DNA from 2 places in the Blautia caccae genome. Region 1 is predicted to be linked to the other one. Evidence: riboswitches for the same ligand, from Rfam matches in the RefSeq annotation. Region 1 holds a riboswitch; the other holds the start of a gene.
What was found. A riboswitch is a leader RNA that binds a small molecule or an ion and turns the genes downstream of it on or off. The one in region 1 is predicted to bind cyclic di-GMP.
Positions count from the first base shown of each region.

Region 2: another riboswitch for cyclic di-GMP. It lies ahead of WMO65_RS16475 (hypothetical protein); the one in region 1 lies ahead of WMO65_RS07805 (fibronectin type III domain-containing protein).

Region 1 covers NZ_JBBMFP010000005.1:240,688-248,471, reverse strand. Annotated here, with positions in the region: gene WMO65_RS07805 (fibronectin type III domain-containing protein) at 1-3,492, opposite strand, end outside; cyclic di-GMP riboswitch class I at 3,599-3,676, opposite strand; gene mobB (molybdopterin-guanine dinucleotide biosynthesis protein B) at 3,767-4,897, opposite strand; gene WMO65_RS07795 (hypothetical protein) at 4,901-5,212, opposite strand; gene WMO65_RS07790 (NTP transferase domain-containing protein) at 5,209-6,483, opposite strand; gene WMO65_RS07785 (molybdopterin molybdotransferase MoeA) at 6,487-7,722, opposite strand.
Region 2 covers NZ_JBBMFP010000015.1:72,065-79,848, reverse strand. Annotated here, with positions in the region: gene WMO65_RS16495 (galactokinase) at 1-703, opposite strand, end outside; gene WMO65_RS16490 (helix-turn-helix transcriptional regulator) at 840-1,727, shown strand; gene WMO65_RS16485 (hypothetical protein) at 2,209-2,688, opposite strand; gene WMO65_RS16480 (hypothetical protein) at 2,714-4,003, opposite strand; gene WMO65_RS16475 (hypothetical protein) at 4,016-4,600, opposite strand; cyclic di-GMP riboswitch class I at 4,985-5,075, opposite strand; gene WMO65_RS16470 (ABC transporter permease) at 5,294-6,094, opposite strand; gene WMO65_RS16465 (ABC transporter permease) at 6,098-6,886, opposite strand; gene WMO65_RS16460 (ABC transporter ATP-binding protein) at 6,883-7,680, opposite strand.

The sequences.
Region 1 (7,784 bases):
CAGCTTGTTGTTGATACCGTTTAAGATCTGTTCCGCGGATACGGAATACATCATCTGATGCAGTACAATGTCCGTTGCTCCCAAAATGCAGTTCTTTTTGTCATAGCTGTAGTCACAGCCGCTTTCCTTATTCCCCTCATGAAACTTTTTGTGAAGATCCGAAATTTCCGGAACATATGCATTTAATTTCTCCACATACGCCCTGACCGCTTCTTTTGCTTCCGCCTCATCTGCCGCGTTTGAAATGTCAAGCTTTGGTATCTCCTGCCCTCCGCTTACACGCACGCTCATATTCAACGCGTCATTATTTCCTGTAAATTCCACATACAAACTGCCCCCGTGTTCTGCACTCAGACTTCCAATCTGGGGAATGGTAACTTCATTTTTTCCGTTTTTCAGATTCTGGACCACAACCTTGCTCCAGTTTCCTGATTCCGCGTGATACTGTGTGGCGATGAGATTCAGGTTCGTGTTGGCCCCCAGTTCCGCGTCATCTCTGCCCACATACACAACCAGTTCTTCTCCGGCGTGAGCACTGATGCCGAGAGGCTGCCACGCGTTCAGGCCGCCGGAAAAGCCCAGGGCGCCGTCCTTTTTCTTTGTCACGGCTGTGTCCACTTTCATTACTCTGCGGGCATTTTTATCGTTGAGAAGTTCTTTCGCGTAGGCCAGATCCGACAGCAGCCGATCCCGCTTCGGATGATAATCACCTGTCGCCTCATCCGGAGTATCTGCCCTTTTCTCCAGCTCTTCGATGGTCTTTAAGGTCACATCCTCCCGCAGCTCCAAATGCATGGTATCCGCAAACAGTCCGTCGACCTCTTTTTCCAGACTGTCATAATAATAAAACTTCATCTCTGCTATGGAGATTCTTCCGTCTGCAGGTGCCCAAGCCATGGCAAAGTTTATCTGTATCCGATTTGTCTTAAATGGCTGGGAATACTGAAATTCATAATATACTTTGCCGTTCACACTCTTCTTCTGTGTAAAATGGCCGTCTATCATTTTCTCATTGCCGTCTTCATCCCAATATTTTGTCTTGGCATATCCATATGTATACTGCTGCTTCTCATCCGGTACTACCACCAGCCTGTCCATCTCATAGCTCTGATCAAAGGTAATGACAGGAGAAGGCTTTCCGGCATTGTATCCGCCTGCATCCCAGGATGCCAGACTCCAGGAGGTGGTATAATCATTGTCTGCCACTGCTGCATCTGTCTCCGGTTTTGAGGAGGGATATTCAATGGATTTAATATGCGCGGTCAGTCCTCCGCCCTCCTTTGGCGTATTGATCAGCCTGTAATTGGAAGTGACTGCCGGATTGATATCCGTTGTCTCTCCTGCGTATATTTTTGACTTGCCGCTGGTTCCCATTTCATTTGTTCCCGTAAGGCATATCTCATAGGTTGTGCCGTCTTTTAAGTCTGTAAGCTGATATTTGTTCTGTTTGATATTCTCTTTCTTTTCAAATTCTTCTGTGCCCTGCTCCCTGTAGTAGAGGGTGTAGAAATCTGTGTCCTCCATCATCTTCCAGGTGATGTCCAGTTTTCTGTATCCTCCGGAAATGTTCACATTCTCCGGAGCGTCAGGCGCCTTTGAGGGCTTGGGTACCACGGTCACCGGCTCTGAATAGGCACTGCTCCAGTCGCCGTTCACTGAACGTACCAGAACTGTGTACTCCTCATTGTTTTTCATCTTCTCTGTGCCAAAGCTTGTGATAAGGATACTGTTCTCAGCGGTTGGATATACTTTGCTCTTCCCGTCCTTTTTCACCATAACTTCATAGCCGGCTACATTTGTCTGCGCGTTCCAGGTCACTGTGAATTTCTTATCGCCCGGCTCTGTACTTACATTGTCGGGAATATTCATCACGGGGGCAGGAATCCTGTCCTCCATTCCGTTTAAAAATTCCACCCTGGAGATATCTGCCAGACTGCTTCCTCCGGCATCTGTCACCTTGATGACTACCTTCTTGATCGCAACCTGTTTTCCCAGATTGATGATTATGGTACCGTCCGGTTCCATGACCGCCTGTGCCGCTGTGAGGGCAAACATGGACACTCCGCTTATGGGAACCTCCATGGTCTGCCGCTGCCCGTTTTCATCATCGTATTCCACGGTCACGGACCCTGCCCGGATGATATTGGCGGAATCTCTCGGCGGTGTCAGAACCAGCGCGCCTGCTGTTATATCGGAACGTTTTTCCAGATCAAGCTGCAGTTCCACCGGATTTTCCTCTGATATCTCCCCGCCGTCTGCAGGCTCCAGGGAAACGCTTCCCCCGTCGCCCAAAATACTCTCAATACTGCCATCCGACACCCGGGTGGACGCTCCCACATCTGCTGTGATTTCATCCATCAGATAACTTCTTGACACATAAGCTTCCGTTTTCTCAAATCCGTAGCTGTATGAAAGCCACTGCAGATCCACAAGGTCAACACTCTGATCCTGATTCAGATCATAGATACTGTCCGTACTTTCCTGATGAACTGCCAAGACCAATCCCGATTTGTCCTGCTCATCAATCACGCCGTCCCTGTTCACGTCACCGTATCCCATAACACCGGGATGTTTTTCCATATCAGAAAAATCCATTCCTGTATAGACATCCAGAAACTGCATCTTCTGCTCCATGGCCTGTATCTCCACATCCTGGTCATACGAGGCAAAGCTGTCTCCGCTTATACTGAGATGGTACTGCCCGGGTTCCAAATCTGTAAAAGATGCCTCCGCCTTTTTAGAAACGCCCTCACCCTCCTGCATGGAAAAGGATGCTGTAAGCTGCCGGCCGCCACCTGTTAAAACTGCCTGCAGTCCTCTGTTCAGCGCTTCCGGGGCACTGTATGGGAGTGTGTAAAGCAGGCTTAGATGCAGCCGGCCTTTCTGTACCACCGCTCCGGTCTCAGAGAGCAGTGCTCCTTCTCCTTTCTGCGCATCCGGATCACCTGCCATCTGTTCTCCTGCAGCCCCTTCTTTTCCGGACGCTTCCGTCTGTTCCTCTGCGGTCCCTGCTTTTCCGGACTCTTCCGTCTGTTTCTCTGCGGTCCCTGCTTTTCCGGACTCTCCCGTCTGTTCCTCTGCGGTCTCTTTTTTCCCGGATTCTCCTGCCAGTATCCCTGTAGTATCCTCTTTCCCGGATTCTCCCGACAGTATTCCTGTAGTACCTTCTTTTCCGGATTCTCCCATCTGTTCCTCTGCAGCCTCTGCGTTCTTTGGCGCTCCCGCCTGTTCACCCTGCATTTTCATCTGGCCCTCAGGCACTTCTGCAGGTTGCTGCAGGCTCCTGTTCCTCAGCGTTTCCGCCTGCCATCCGGGCGTCTCGCTCTGCTTCCCGGCATCCATCTTCTGGCTGCTGTCCACATCCACGGATGCTGCCTGCGCACCGGATTTAAAAGACTCCACATCCTGCCCCTGAATAGCGGCAGATGCAGTAGTCCCCGGTGTCTGCAGGAGCATACCGGATACAAGAAGCCAGGCGCATAACTTTTTCATTTTCAATTTTTATTCTCCTTCCCCTTTCAGGGCCAAAAAAAACGATACCCAGGGATATCGTTTTTCTTAAAGACAACAGACGGACAGAATATCCCTGTCCATCACTGTCTGCAGCCCGGCTATCCCTCCCTTGGGACCCGTGGCTTTGCGTCACTGCCTTACGACAGTTTTGCCCCTTTATTTTTTTTATATTTCCGTTTTCTGACTCTGTTCATGTATTAAACAGGATCACTATATTAAGAATATCAATTTTGACAATTTTAGTCAAGTCTTTTCATTCCATATTTTTGATTTTTTTACAGATTTCTTCCAGAAGACCGTCTCTGTTCTTTTCTGTAACTTCAATCACTTCCACGTCGGGGCGTTCTGCCACTGCCTGTGTAAACGCACCTGTATTCTTCTGCAGGACACCGATGACAAGACTCTGGGTATCCAGACAGGAGAACAATGCTTCCTGAAAGGCGGGGGCATCTGCCTCAGCCTTTCCGAGTTCATCTATCACGGCTGTTTTTTCAGGCATTTCCTTCACCTTTTTCATCACGGCTGCGCCCAGTGTCTCAAAGGTTTCCGGTATGGATATCTTCTTTCCCTTACCGGCCCGTATTAGGATCGGACTGTCATTTTCGTATTCTCCCACAGGTACCAGGCTGTGCAGGTAAAATCCCTTCTGGACACCGCCGATCTCATAGGGCAGTGTTCTGTAACCCACCGGCTCTGTTCCCAGTTCTTCCACAATACGGTTTAAAAGTGTGCTCTTGCCAGCCCCTTTTTCCCCTGTCAGGAAGATATGTTTTCTATGTGCTTCTGAGGGATGGGCCGTGAGTTTTTTCTTTCCGGCCAGCTTTTTCTCTGCCTTATGGCAGCCACACTGGCAAAAAGCCGCTGCCTTTTGGAGCATGGGACGCTTTTTTAAAGGAAATTCCGCATCCGGAAGTGTTTCCAGCAGATCTGCCAGAGCGGATATCTCTTCCACAGAGTGATAGACTCTGAACTCCCCATAGGTTTTTTTATCCCCGGCAAGTCTCCCTGCTATGGCAATCGTCTCCTCTGTCAAACGTTCCGAAACCTCCGCATCCTTATGTGCACAGATGATTCTGGGCACACAAAGTTCATACTCTCCTTCCAGTATGAGGTAATCCACAGGCAGTTTCTCATAGAAATCCCCGCTTACGTCCGCCGGAAGTAAAATATCGGTCTCTTTTTTCCCTTTTACACAGACAAGATCAGCGCCCGCCTCCCTGTGTCTCCACGTATTACTGTCAGAAGTGTCCAGGGTAAATTCGGGACAGAACACACTCTTTACGGTTCCCACCCGGTATCCCCGTTTTTTCAGTTCTTTGATGAGTCCGGTAACCGTTGTGGTCTTGCCGGACTTTCTCACACCTACGATCGTACAGATTTTCAACTGTCACCCTCCCTGCTCACTCTCTATTTCTGTTATATGTTTACACCAGCGCCTTCGGTGTGTATCCTTTGGAATCACGAGACGGTATGTCTCTCCATCCTGCGCAAGGTATACATCCCCCGCGAGGATTTCTTCACCGGAAACAAGCGTATCCCTGCCGTCCCAGCTCACAAACTCCACGAGGCTGTCCGCAGTCACACTGCCCAGTACCTCACTCACCGAAAAAGCCTGATAGGAATATTCAGCTCCGTCAGCACACTTCCCCTTGAGTTTCACAGGGGTCATGCCTTCAAACAAACCATCTTCTATCTTCATATATGCTCACCCCAGACTGCCAGCATATCCTCTATGTTATAGGAGTACACGCCATTGGAACACGGATTCTCCCCATGGTTCCCTCCGTCACCGGTCTCATGCACGCCATGATCGCTGATCAACAGGATCTCTCCCTTAAAAATCCCGGAGAGCGCTTCTATATATCCGTCTGTCTCTTTTAATTTTTCCATACACGCAGAGCTAAAGGGGCCGTCTGCATGGGCCGCATCATCAATCTCATGAAAATGGGCAAAAATAAATTCTTTTTCCTCCGAAGCCGCTTTGCACGCATCCCGGTAAATCCAATAATCGCAGCCTTTTCCCTTTGCCGCAGCATGAAGCCTGGGCAGAAGTTCTGTCTTCAAAATCCTGGTATCCCCCTCTAAAAATGCTGTATTTTCCCCACTCCTGCCGGCAAACAGGGTGGGGACCAGAACTTCCCTGTCCTTTCTGGAGTGTATCCCGTGCACATACGGCAGTTCCCCTGTTATCATGGTAGCCATAGCCGGATTCGTCACCGGCGGCTCCACAGTCCTCACAGGGAGCACGGAAAAATTGCGGCTGATAAAAGGCACACTGCCATTGTCCGCCGCATTTTTGTACATACGGTAACCCAATCCGTCCAGGTAACAGACCATTACCTTTCCGTGTGTCAGTTTTTCCCTGACACGGGGCGCAAATTCCTGCAGCTTTCTGCCGTAATGAAAACAGAGCTGTTCATATTCTTCAGGCGTATTTACATTTGCAATGACCGCCTCTCCGAATCCCAGCTCCTCCAAATCCAGATACCGTGTATTGACCCGCTGAAACAAAAGTCCGGGCTTGTGCTCCCGGTTTCTGCGCATATGCTCCACAACAGGCAGAATCCTTTTTGCATACACACTGCACAGCGGCTGAGGCCTGCCCTCTCTTCTGAGCACCAGGCAGTCCTCCTCACCGGTAATGTTTGACACCAGAGCCTTTAAAAATTCCCGGCTTATCATGGGCATGTCTGTGGCAAGCATCACCGCATACGGTGCATCCATCTGCTTTAATACCTGATAAATGCCCTCCAGCGGTCCGTATTCTTTTTCCTCATCCTCCACCAGTGTACAGGACAGATCCCGGTATTTTTCCCTGTCATCCACTGAGACATAGATTTCAGGGAAATCCCGGCAGGCATCTATAAGCGTATGCAGAAAGGTGTCACCGTTCCATGTAAGGGAAGCCTTGTTTTTTCCCATTCTGCTGCTCTTTCCTCCTGCCAGAATCCCTGCTGCTGTCTTCACCATATCCTAATCCTCCCCCAGATAAAGGGCATCAATGGTGCTGCCCGGCAAAAGTGCGTCCGAGCCTTTTGGAATCATGCCGATGAGATTACAGCCGCCCCAGGGGCTGACCATACCGTTTGCCTGATTCTTCCTGGTGTTTAAGCACACTCTTCCCTGATGGAATTCCAGAATACCGGGGATGATCCTTCCTCCCGGGCTTTTCTTTGGAAATCCCTCCGGCAGACATACCGGAATACTGGGCACTTTGTATTCTTTTTTACCGCACATTTTACGGAATGCGGGAAGCCCCAGCAAAAATAAAGCTGCCGCCGCTGCAGAAGGATTGCCGGAAAGGCCCAATAAAAGCCTGCCGTCCTTTACCGCTGCCAGAGTTGCCATTCCCGGCTTCATTCTCACCTGCCAGAAGAGCACCTCTGCTCCGATTCCCTCCATAGAGGAAAGGGCCAGGTCATAATCCCCCACAGATGCGCCTCCGGTTGTTATGACACAGTCCGCATCGGCCAGACACGCGGTGAGCGCATCCTTGATGGCGTCCTCGTCATCTCTGACAATTCCGTAGATATCTGCTGTGATTCCCCACTGCCGCAGAAACCCCTGCAGCATGTAGGCACTGCTGTTTCTTATTTTACCGGGTTTCAGCTCCTCCGACACGGGCAGAAGCTCATCCCCTGTGCTGATGATCCTGACTCTGGGTTTTTTGAAGACTTCCACCTCTCCATACCCGAGACCTGCAAGCAGTCCCACGGACGCAGGGCTTAAATGTCCGCCCTCCTCCATGACGACCTCTCCTGTCTTTACATCTTCCCCTGCTTTTACGATGTTGCTCCCCGAAGCAATGGGTGAAAAGAAACACACTTCCTTATCAGTAAAGGAAGTGTCTTCATATTTCACCACAGCATCGGCCCCCTGAGGGATAGGCGCTCCGGTCAGTATTTTTACTGCCTCCATAGGCCCTACCGCTTTTTCGGGCGCATGTCCCGCCGGTACCTCCTCAATAATTTTTAAAGTCACCGGCGTATCATGTCCCGCATCTGCAACATCCGCAGAGCGGATGGCATAACCGTCATAGGGGGAGCGGTCAAAGGGCGGAATATTTTCTTTGGCCAGTATCCGGCAGGCCAAAATCCTGCCGTAAGCCTGATCGATCTCCACCTTTTCCTTCCCCATTCTCTCTGTATGGGAGAGAAGCAGGTCTATGCCTTCCTGTATTTCAATTCTCTTTGGATAGTTTTGTGCCATATCTGTTGTCTCCGTTATACTTGTTACGACTCAGCCAGCTAAATCGTTACAGGTATTCGCCC
Region 2 (7,784 bases), on a different contig from region 1:
CAATGATCAGGTCATATCCAAGCTGGTCATATCCGAAATCCAGCTTCTCTACTTTCGGCATTTCCTCTTTGAAATCAATGGTGATCACACCGCCCACTGCACACGCCATCTGATCCAGCAGACCGGACTGTTTTTCCCAATATTCATGCTCTGCGTACTGGCCGATCTTAGCGTATTCAACATAATCTATTTTTCCGTCATTGCTGAAATAATCAACGATAGCACAGATAAGCATTTCAAATGATGCGGATGAGCTTACCCCTGCTGCGCCGATAACATCTGTGGACACATATGCGTCAAAGCCTTCCACTTTATATCCCTTTTTCACAAATCCCTCAAACATACCGATTAGCAGGGAAAGTGTTCCCTGGCATTTGCAGGTTGTGTCCATATTGTCTAAATCAACAGTAATGCTCTGGTTATAATTCTCGCTGATCACGTGAACCAGTGAGGTGCCGTTCTTCCTTGCCGCAGCAATCGTATCCATAGCAATACTTCCGGTCAGCACCTTACCATGGTTGTGGTCCGTATGGTTGCCCAGGATCTCTGTTCTTCCTGGTGATGTGAAGAAGTCAGCTTCACCTTCGCCAAATGCTTTCACAAATTCCCGGTACAGATGATTGTAGCGCTCCTGCTCCATCTGCAATTTCTCTTCACCGTAAACTGTTTTCAGAGTTGCAACTGCTTTTTCATTTTCAAACATTGTAAAATACCTCCCGTTTTTCTTGACTCATACTTTACTTGTATTATAATGTAGATATTGGGTGAATTTCTAGGAATATCTTGAAGAATATATGGATGATATTGAGATTTTGGCGTTTTACCGGGGAGGAAAAAGGATGCAGATACAGACAAACAGGAATCAGAGGGAAATTAAGGCGCATGGGGACTTTACATTTCCTGTACTGGTGAGTAAAGAGTGTATTACGGACTATGAATTCGGAACATTTTCCTGGCATTGGCATTCGGAGATTGAGATGACACTGGTGGAGGACGGGGAGATGATCTACCAGGTGAACGGAGCGGATTTTCATCTGCAGGAGGGGGACGTGATGTTCGGCAATGCCAATACACTGCACAGCGGGCATATGGTTGAGGGGAAGGACTGCCATTACTGGAGTATTACCTTTGACCCCAAGATTGTGTATGGGTTCGAGAAGAGTCTGATACAGACAAAATACGTGGACCTGGTGGTAAATGGACATGAGTTCTCGGCGCTTTGGTTTGACGGGAGTGAGGAGTGGCATGGGGATATCAGGGAGAAAATGAAGAAGGTCATAGAGCTGGATTTGGAGAGGCCGGATTTTTATGAGATGGAGGTGCAGATGCTGTTGTCGGAGATTTGGCTGGTTTTGCTGCGCCATCAGGGGGCTTTTAATCAGGAGGCGGAATCGCTGAATCCTAAGGAGCTGGCAAGGCTTAAGACTATATTGGGGTTTATTCATGAGAATTATGATAAGAAAATCACCCTTACAGATATTGCAGATTCCGTGCATATCTGTAAGAGTGAGTGCTGTCGTTTTTTTAAGAAACATATGAATGAGTCTTTGTTTGATTATCTGCTGCGCTATCGGGTGGAACAGAGCATCCCTTATCTGCGGGATGAGGAGTATAGTATCACGGATGCGGCGTTTAGCGCGGGGTTTACGGACGCGGGGTATTATTCTCGGGTGTTTCGGAAATGTACCGGGGTTTCGCCGCGGAAATTCCGGAAGGATACTATATAATACCAAATGCTCTGAGTTTTCTGTAAAATGTAGTACGACAGTTGTATCATGTACACGATATATTATAGAAGGATTGAACCGTCAATACCGGAAAATAACTAAATCAAAAAACAATTAAAATGTTATAAAAAAATGAAGCCAAAGATATCGAATCCGGAAAGACACTACTACCTCATAACAAATGCTCTGGATAACAATCTTTGACTATCGAAAGATTTTTATTTATGATATTTTTACACTCAAGAACTGTTCCAATACCGCTTCCATAATCTCCTGAAGGATATCTAGGGAATTACCTTTCAGGAGAGAATAGTTGTCCACAACGATGTAGATGTCTTTTTCAGATATGTTCTTCCAGATTTATTCCTTTGTTTTTAAGATAAAAATACTCCTTTTTGATAAGAATTTTCATTTCCCGATTCTTATCAAAAAGGAGCTATTTTTTTAATTTAAATCATTTTATAGTTCTCACTAAACTATTTTACACTCCAGTATCCTCACTTACTGTAAAGGTAATCGTCCCTGTATACTCGCCTGCATAATCAACAGTAGATGGCTTCTGAATCTCATACTTAACTGGATTTTTATGATCTTTGTCAAAATAATTTGAGTCTGTATTAGGTTTTGTAACTTCTGCATTAATTGTTGTAGTATTGTCTTTTTCAGTCATTACTAAATTTAGATCCGTATCTACACTAGAAGTTATTCTTAGCTTTTTACCACTTGCTAATTTAAGTGTATCTTGGGCAACTAATATTGAGATATCCTGTTTTGTATCTGCTGATGCCATTGTTATCGTAGCAGGTATTGTAACACTGTATACTTCTGGCTCAGTGTAGGTTATTTTTGCATCACCTGTTCCTTTATCACTTGTGACATCTGTATCTGCCAACACCGGCACACACATCCCAATCGTCATAACCCCTGCCAATCCCATAGCTACTAACCCTTTTTTCTTCATAACCAAATCCTCCTAAATTATAATTTTAATTAATTTCCATTTCAAAATTCTCGACTCTACTCTCATACACCACATGGAACACCAGCACTCCCGAATATTCCCCCGCACACAAATCAATATTATTTTCCGGCAGAATATTCACATCCTGTGCCTCACTCCATCCATCCAGAATCGCGTGATTCTCTTCCGGTGTAATCAAGTTTCCGGCTATCTCCAGCCGGTATTCCCAACTGTTTTCTCCGCAGTACAATGCGAAGTTCTTCCTGTCTCTGCTCTCAGTTCCTTCCACTGTGACTACAAGCTCGCCATCCTCTTCCGGTATCAATTTCTTAGTCTGAATCGTAAAGCTGTCCGTGTCATCTGTCAGTTTTACCTGTGAAGGAATTTCGACTTCATATACAGGTTCATTTGACGGCAGCGGTTCTTTTTCAGCATCCAGGTCTTCCGGGGTATTCTCCATATCTTCCATTCCATCTATGGATTCTCCTTCATCCTTTTCACCGGTATCCGCTGTCTCTTCATCTTCTGCGTCTGTTTCCTCAGAAATATCCTCCTGTCCTTCCGTTTGAGGTGAGGTCACCTCATGGGCCTCTTCATCCATATGGGAAATATTATCCTTCTGGCCCTGATTTGTTATTCCGGACGGTGTATCTTTCTGACTGTCACCGCTTTCTTCTCCTCCGTTCTCATCTTCTTTCTTATTATTTTGTCCGTCTGTTTCCCCGGATTCTTCCGGTTTGGAATCCTTCTGTTCAGGATTTTCACTTTCGGGGTCATCTTCCCCCTGCTGCTCTGAATCCTGGTCTTCCTCCTCCAAATCCTTACTTTCCTGCTGTTCCTCCAGCTCCTGCTGCTTTTTCAGCTCTTCTTCTGCTTTCAGCTTTTCCAGCTCATACTTGCAGGGAACCGCTTCAACTGCAGGCCGGTACGCACATTCCGGACAATGATTTGTAATGCCGTCCCCATCCGTATCCACACACTCATGGTCGCATGGTATTTCCGGCACTGCCTCTCTATAGCCACAGAATTCATCGTGATGATGCACTCTGTTGACTTCATCCTTTTCTTCCTCATTTTCTTCCTGAAGACTATCTTCTGTTTCCTCTTCTTCATCAAAGTCCTGAGGTTCTTCTATATCTGCTAAAATCCAATTTCCGTCCACATCCCGGACAAGCTCCTGTGATACTGCAGGATCTGCTTCCCCGTCTTCATTAAATTGCTCCGCGTCAGCAAAGGCCATCCCCGTATTTCCAACTACAAGTACCGCTGACGTGATTACAGAAATTACAATCCCTCTCCAATTCCTGCTGTCCATGAAACACCACCCTTATCTCACATCGAGCACGGTCTCCATATTTGCTCCGTTCATGGGGGATAAGTCCACAATACTTGCCGTTGTGATTCTCAGTTCAGCCGCATATTCCCCTGCATCCAAAGCCTTGCTCAATGTAGCTGTTGTAATCGCCTCCCCGGGAGGCACCTGTTTTGATTCATAAAGCACTTCCCCGCTGTCCTTGAGCACAAGCTGGAATGTAAAATAACAGGGGTTCCCTTCCGGGTTGGAAAATGCCACATCCACATCTGTCTGTCCTGCAGGAATATATATCTTAGGATATCCCGGTAATTCTATATTCTCCGCATTGGGATCGCCTTTCGGGGCCTCCGGGATAGTTCCGTCCCAGTCCCCTGCATTTGGATCAATATCCGCTGATACCTGCTCCTCCTGTGCCTTGTCATTGTCTCCGCCAAACCATCCGAGCTTATACCCCGCTGCACCGGCACCGCCCACTGCTATAACACCTACAAGGGCTCCGATCATGATTTTCTGTCTCAGTACCGCTTTCTGAAGTTTTAGGGCATTATCAGTGACCATCTCACCGGTGCTCTTTGTTTTCTTCTCTTCTTCACTCAATTCTCTCACCTCTGAAATTTTTGGCCGCACGGAATTATATTTTATGTCTTCAGGATGTTTTTGTTATTATAGGTATAATAACAAAGAGAGTATGCCTAGGCATACTCTCGCGCGGTTCCTGATTTTTTTCAGTTTCGGATGTTTGTGCGGCAAACTCCGGCGCTATGCCTGAACTTTGCACAAACCTAAAGGATTCTGCTGCCTCCGGCAGGGGCGTTCTTTCATTTTTTCGTACAAAAAGAACATACTTATCCTGTGACAAGTATCTACCGGTTTTTTACCTCGGGATACACTTTTCCCCGAAATAAAAACTGCCTGCAGCAATTTGCAGGCAGAAGCGTATCAAAATAAAGCAAGGTATAAAAATCACCTTACAAAAAATAATACGGCAACTGGCTGTCATAGTCATGCTTGTTAGACCTTAGACCCTTTAGCTTTGTGTCACTGCCTTTCGACAGCTTTACTATTATCGAATATTTATCTTAAACTCACCATACTCCATTTCGTGTTAAATGTCAACATGTATTTACAGAATACCAAAATTATACTATTTATGCCAAGAATGTGCAAATATGACTTTGCACATCCAGTATGACAAAAATATTTCTTCACAATATATTCGCAATGTTATACCCTGCATTATTTTAATATTTTTAAATTCATCCGCATTCCCCGAAACAATCCTGTCCCATCTCAATTCCCACTACTCTCATACCTCCCAAGCCCCCTCTTAAGCACAATAACAGCCACCCCCGCCATCACCGCACACACTGCCGGCATAACCATCACCCCGGCACGCATCCCGCTCTTTCCCAGCAGATACCCCACCGGATAGTAACTGACAAACGCATACGGAATCAAATACGCAAATATCCCCTGCAGTACAGGCGGATAAATGATCAGCGGATATTTCGCCATCTCCCCAATGGAAATAGCAAAGAAATTCAAACTGTTCTTCCCTCCCTCCATCCAAAATGAGGCACAGCTTGCAATCCAGATCATACACACACGAATCACACAACATTCCACAAGAAATACCGCCAGACAGACAATTTTCCACAAACTCCACCTGATATTACAGTGACTTGCCCCCAGAGCAAACACAGCCGCCGCAATCCCCATCTTATTCAGCCCGTCAAAATCAATCCTGGCCGTGAGAAGCTGCAGCCCCACGGGAAGCGGCCGCACCAGAAACCGGTCCAGATCCGCCATATTGATCATCTCCGCAATCTTCCAGGTTCCCTGAAAAAAGAAGTTAATACACCCCTCCGAGAACAACAGAAAACTGTACAAAAGCAGTATCTCCCACAGCTTCCAGCCCCCCACCTCAGGGATATTACTGTAAATGATCCCAAGCACCCCCAGATTACAAACCTGAGAAAACCCGGTAAAAAATACCATCATCAGGAAATCCGTCCTGTACTCAGCCAGGGACTTCATATTCTGCATCTGAATCTGCCCATACATCCTCAGATAATGCCTCCATCTCCTCATCTCTCACCCTCCATACAGGGAAATGACCCCTGATGCTTTCTTCCAAAAAAGTGCCCCGCACACCCACAAAATCCCAATCCAAACAGCCTGCACCGCAATCCCCCGAAGACTCTCCTCCATGGAAAAAGTCCCTATAAAAATGCTGCATGGCGTAAATACGATTCCCTGAAAAGGCAGCACCTCCACAACCCTTCTAAGCCCCCCGGGAAACATCACAAGCGGCAGGATCGCCCCGGAAAAAAAGTTGGTCAGCACCTCCCTGGCCTTAGTCACCCCATAAGAATTATCCGTATAAAAACACAGCAGGGAAAACAAATACTGTATCCCAAACTTTATCCCCATTCCCAAAAACAGGGACACCAAAAACAGCAGTACCCTCTCCAAACGGATTCCCGCCGCACCGTTCACCGACAGATACAGACACCCGACAAGTATCAGCGTCACCCCGAATTCCATCCCGGCTGTCCCCAGCATCCTGAAAAAAAGCATTCCCCTGTAAGGCACCGGCTTGAGCAGATCAAGAATGATATCCCCCTTTATGATCCTCTTCGCCGTATTCATCTCAAATCCAAAAGAAAAGGAACAGTTACACAAAAAGGCTACAAACACATACTTTCTCATAATTTCCCAGGTATACCCATTTACCACCCCCTGATACCTGAAAATACTCCTCCATACATAATAGAGCACTGCAGCCTGGATAAAATTAGCCAGCATCCCCGTAATAAAATTGCTCCGGTACGCACATCCCTCCAAAAACCCGCACCGCATATAAGCCATGTACTTCTTCATCCGCAGCTCCTCCTGTTAAAAAGCCCGATCACGATCTGCTCCAGCGTGGTCCCTTCAGGATACTGTTCAAAAATCTTATCCATCCTGTCATCAAATAAAATCTCCCCCTGCTCCAGAATGATCAAACGCCCGCACAGGGATTCCAGGTCATTCAGGTCATGGCTGGTCAGCAGAATCGTCGTATTCTTCTCCTCATTGATTCTTCGCAGAAACGCATAAATCTTCTGCTTCACCGCCACATCAAGTCCAATGGTAGGCTCATCCAGAAAGAGGATTGGCGGCTCATGCAGAAGTGCCGCCGCCATATCTGCCCGCACCCGCTGCCCCAGCGAGAGCTTCCTGGCCGGCTGCCCCAGAAATGCGTCCAAATCCAGAATCTCCCGGAATTCCCGCATATTTTTTTCGTACCTGTCATCCGGTATCTCATAGATATTTTTCAGCAGCCGAAAAGTCTCGATCACCGGAATATCCCACCAAAGCTGTGTCTTCTGTCCAAATACCACACCGATCTTCTTCGCGTTCTCCATCCTGTCACAAAACGGGTTCTTTCCCATAATGGACACCTCACCCCCGCTGGGCTTCAGAATCCCTGTGAGCATCTTGATCGTGGTGGATTTCCCGGCCCCGTTTGCGCCCAAAAACGCCACACTCTCCCCCTGCGCAATGGAAAAAGACACCCCCTTCACAGCCTCCTTTTTCCCATACCTGGGTTTGATAAGATGGCGGATACTCCCCCGGATTCCCTCCTCCTTTTTGACAGTCCTATACTCCTTTTTCAAATCTCTGACTTCCATCACTTCCAATTTGAGCACTTCCTTTCCCCAGTTTATTACCTGTTTGAAGGATAACAGACCCTCCGCAAAATGGACATATGGTTTTCTAAGAAATACCTGTCAAA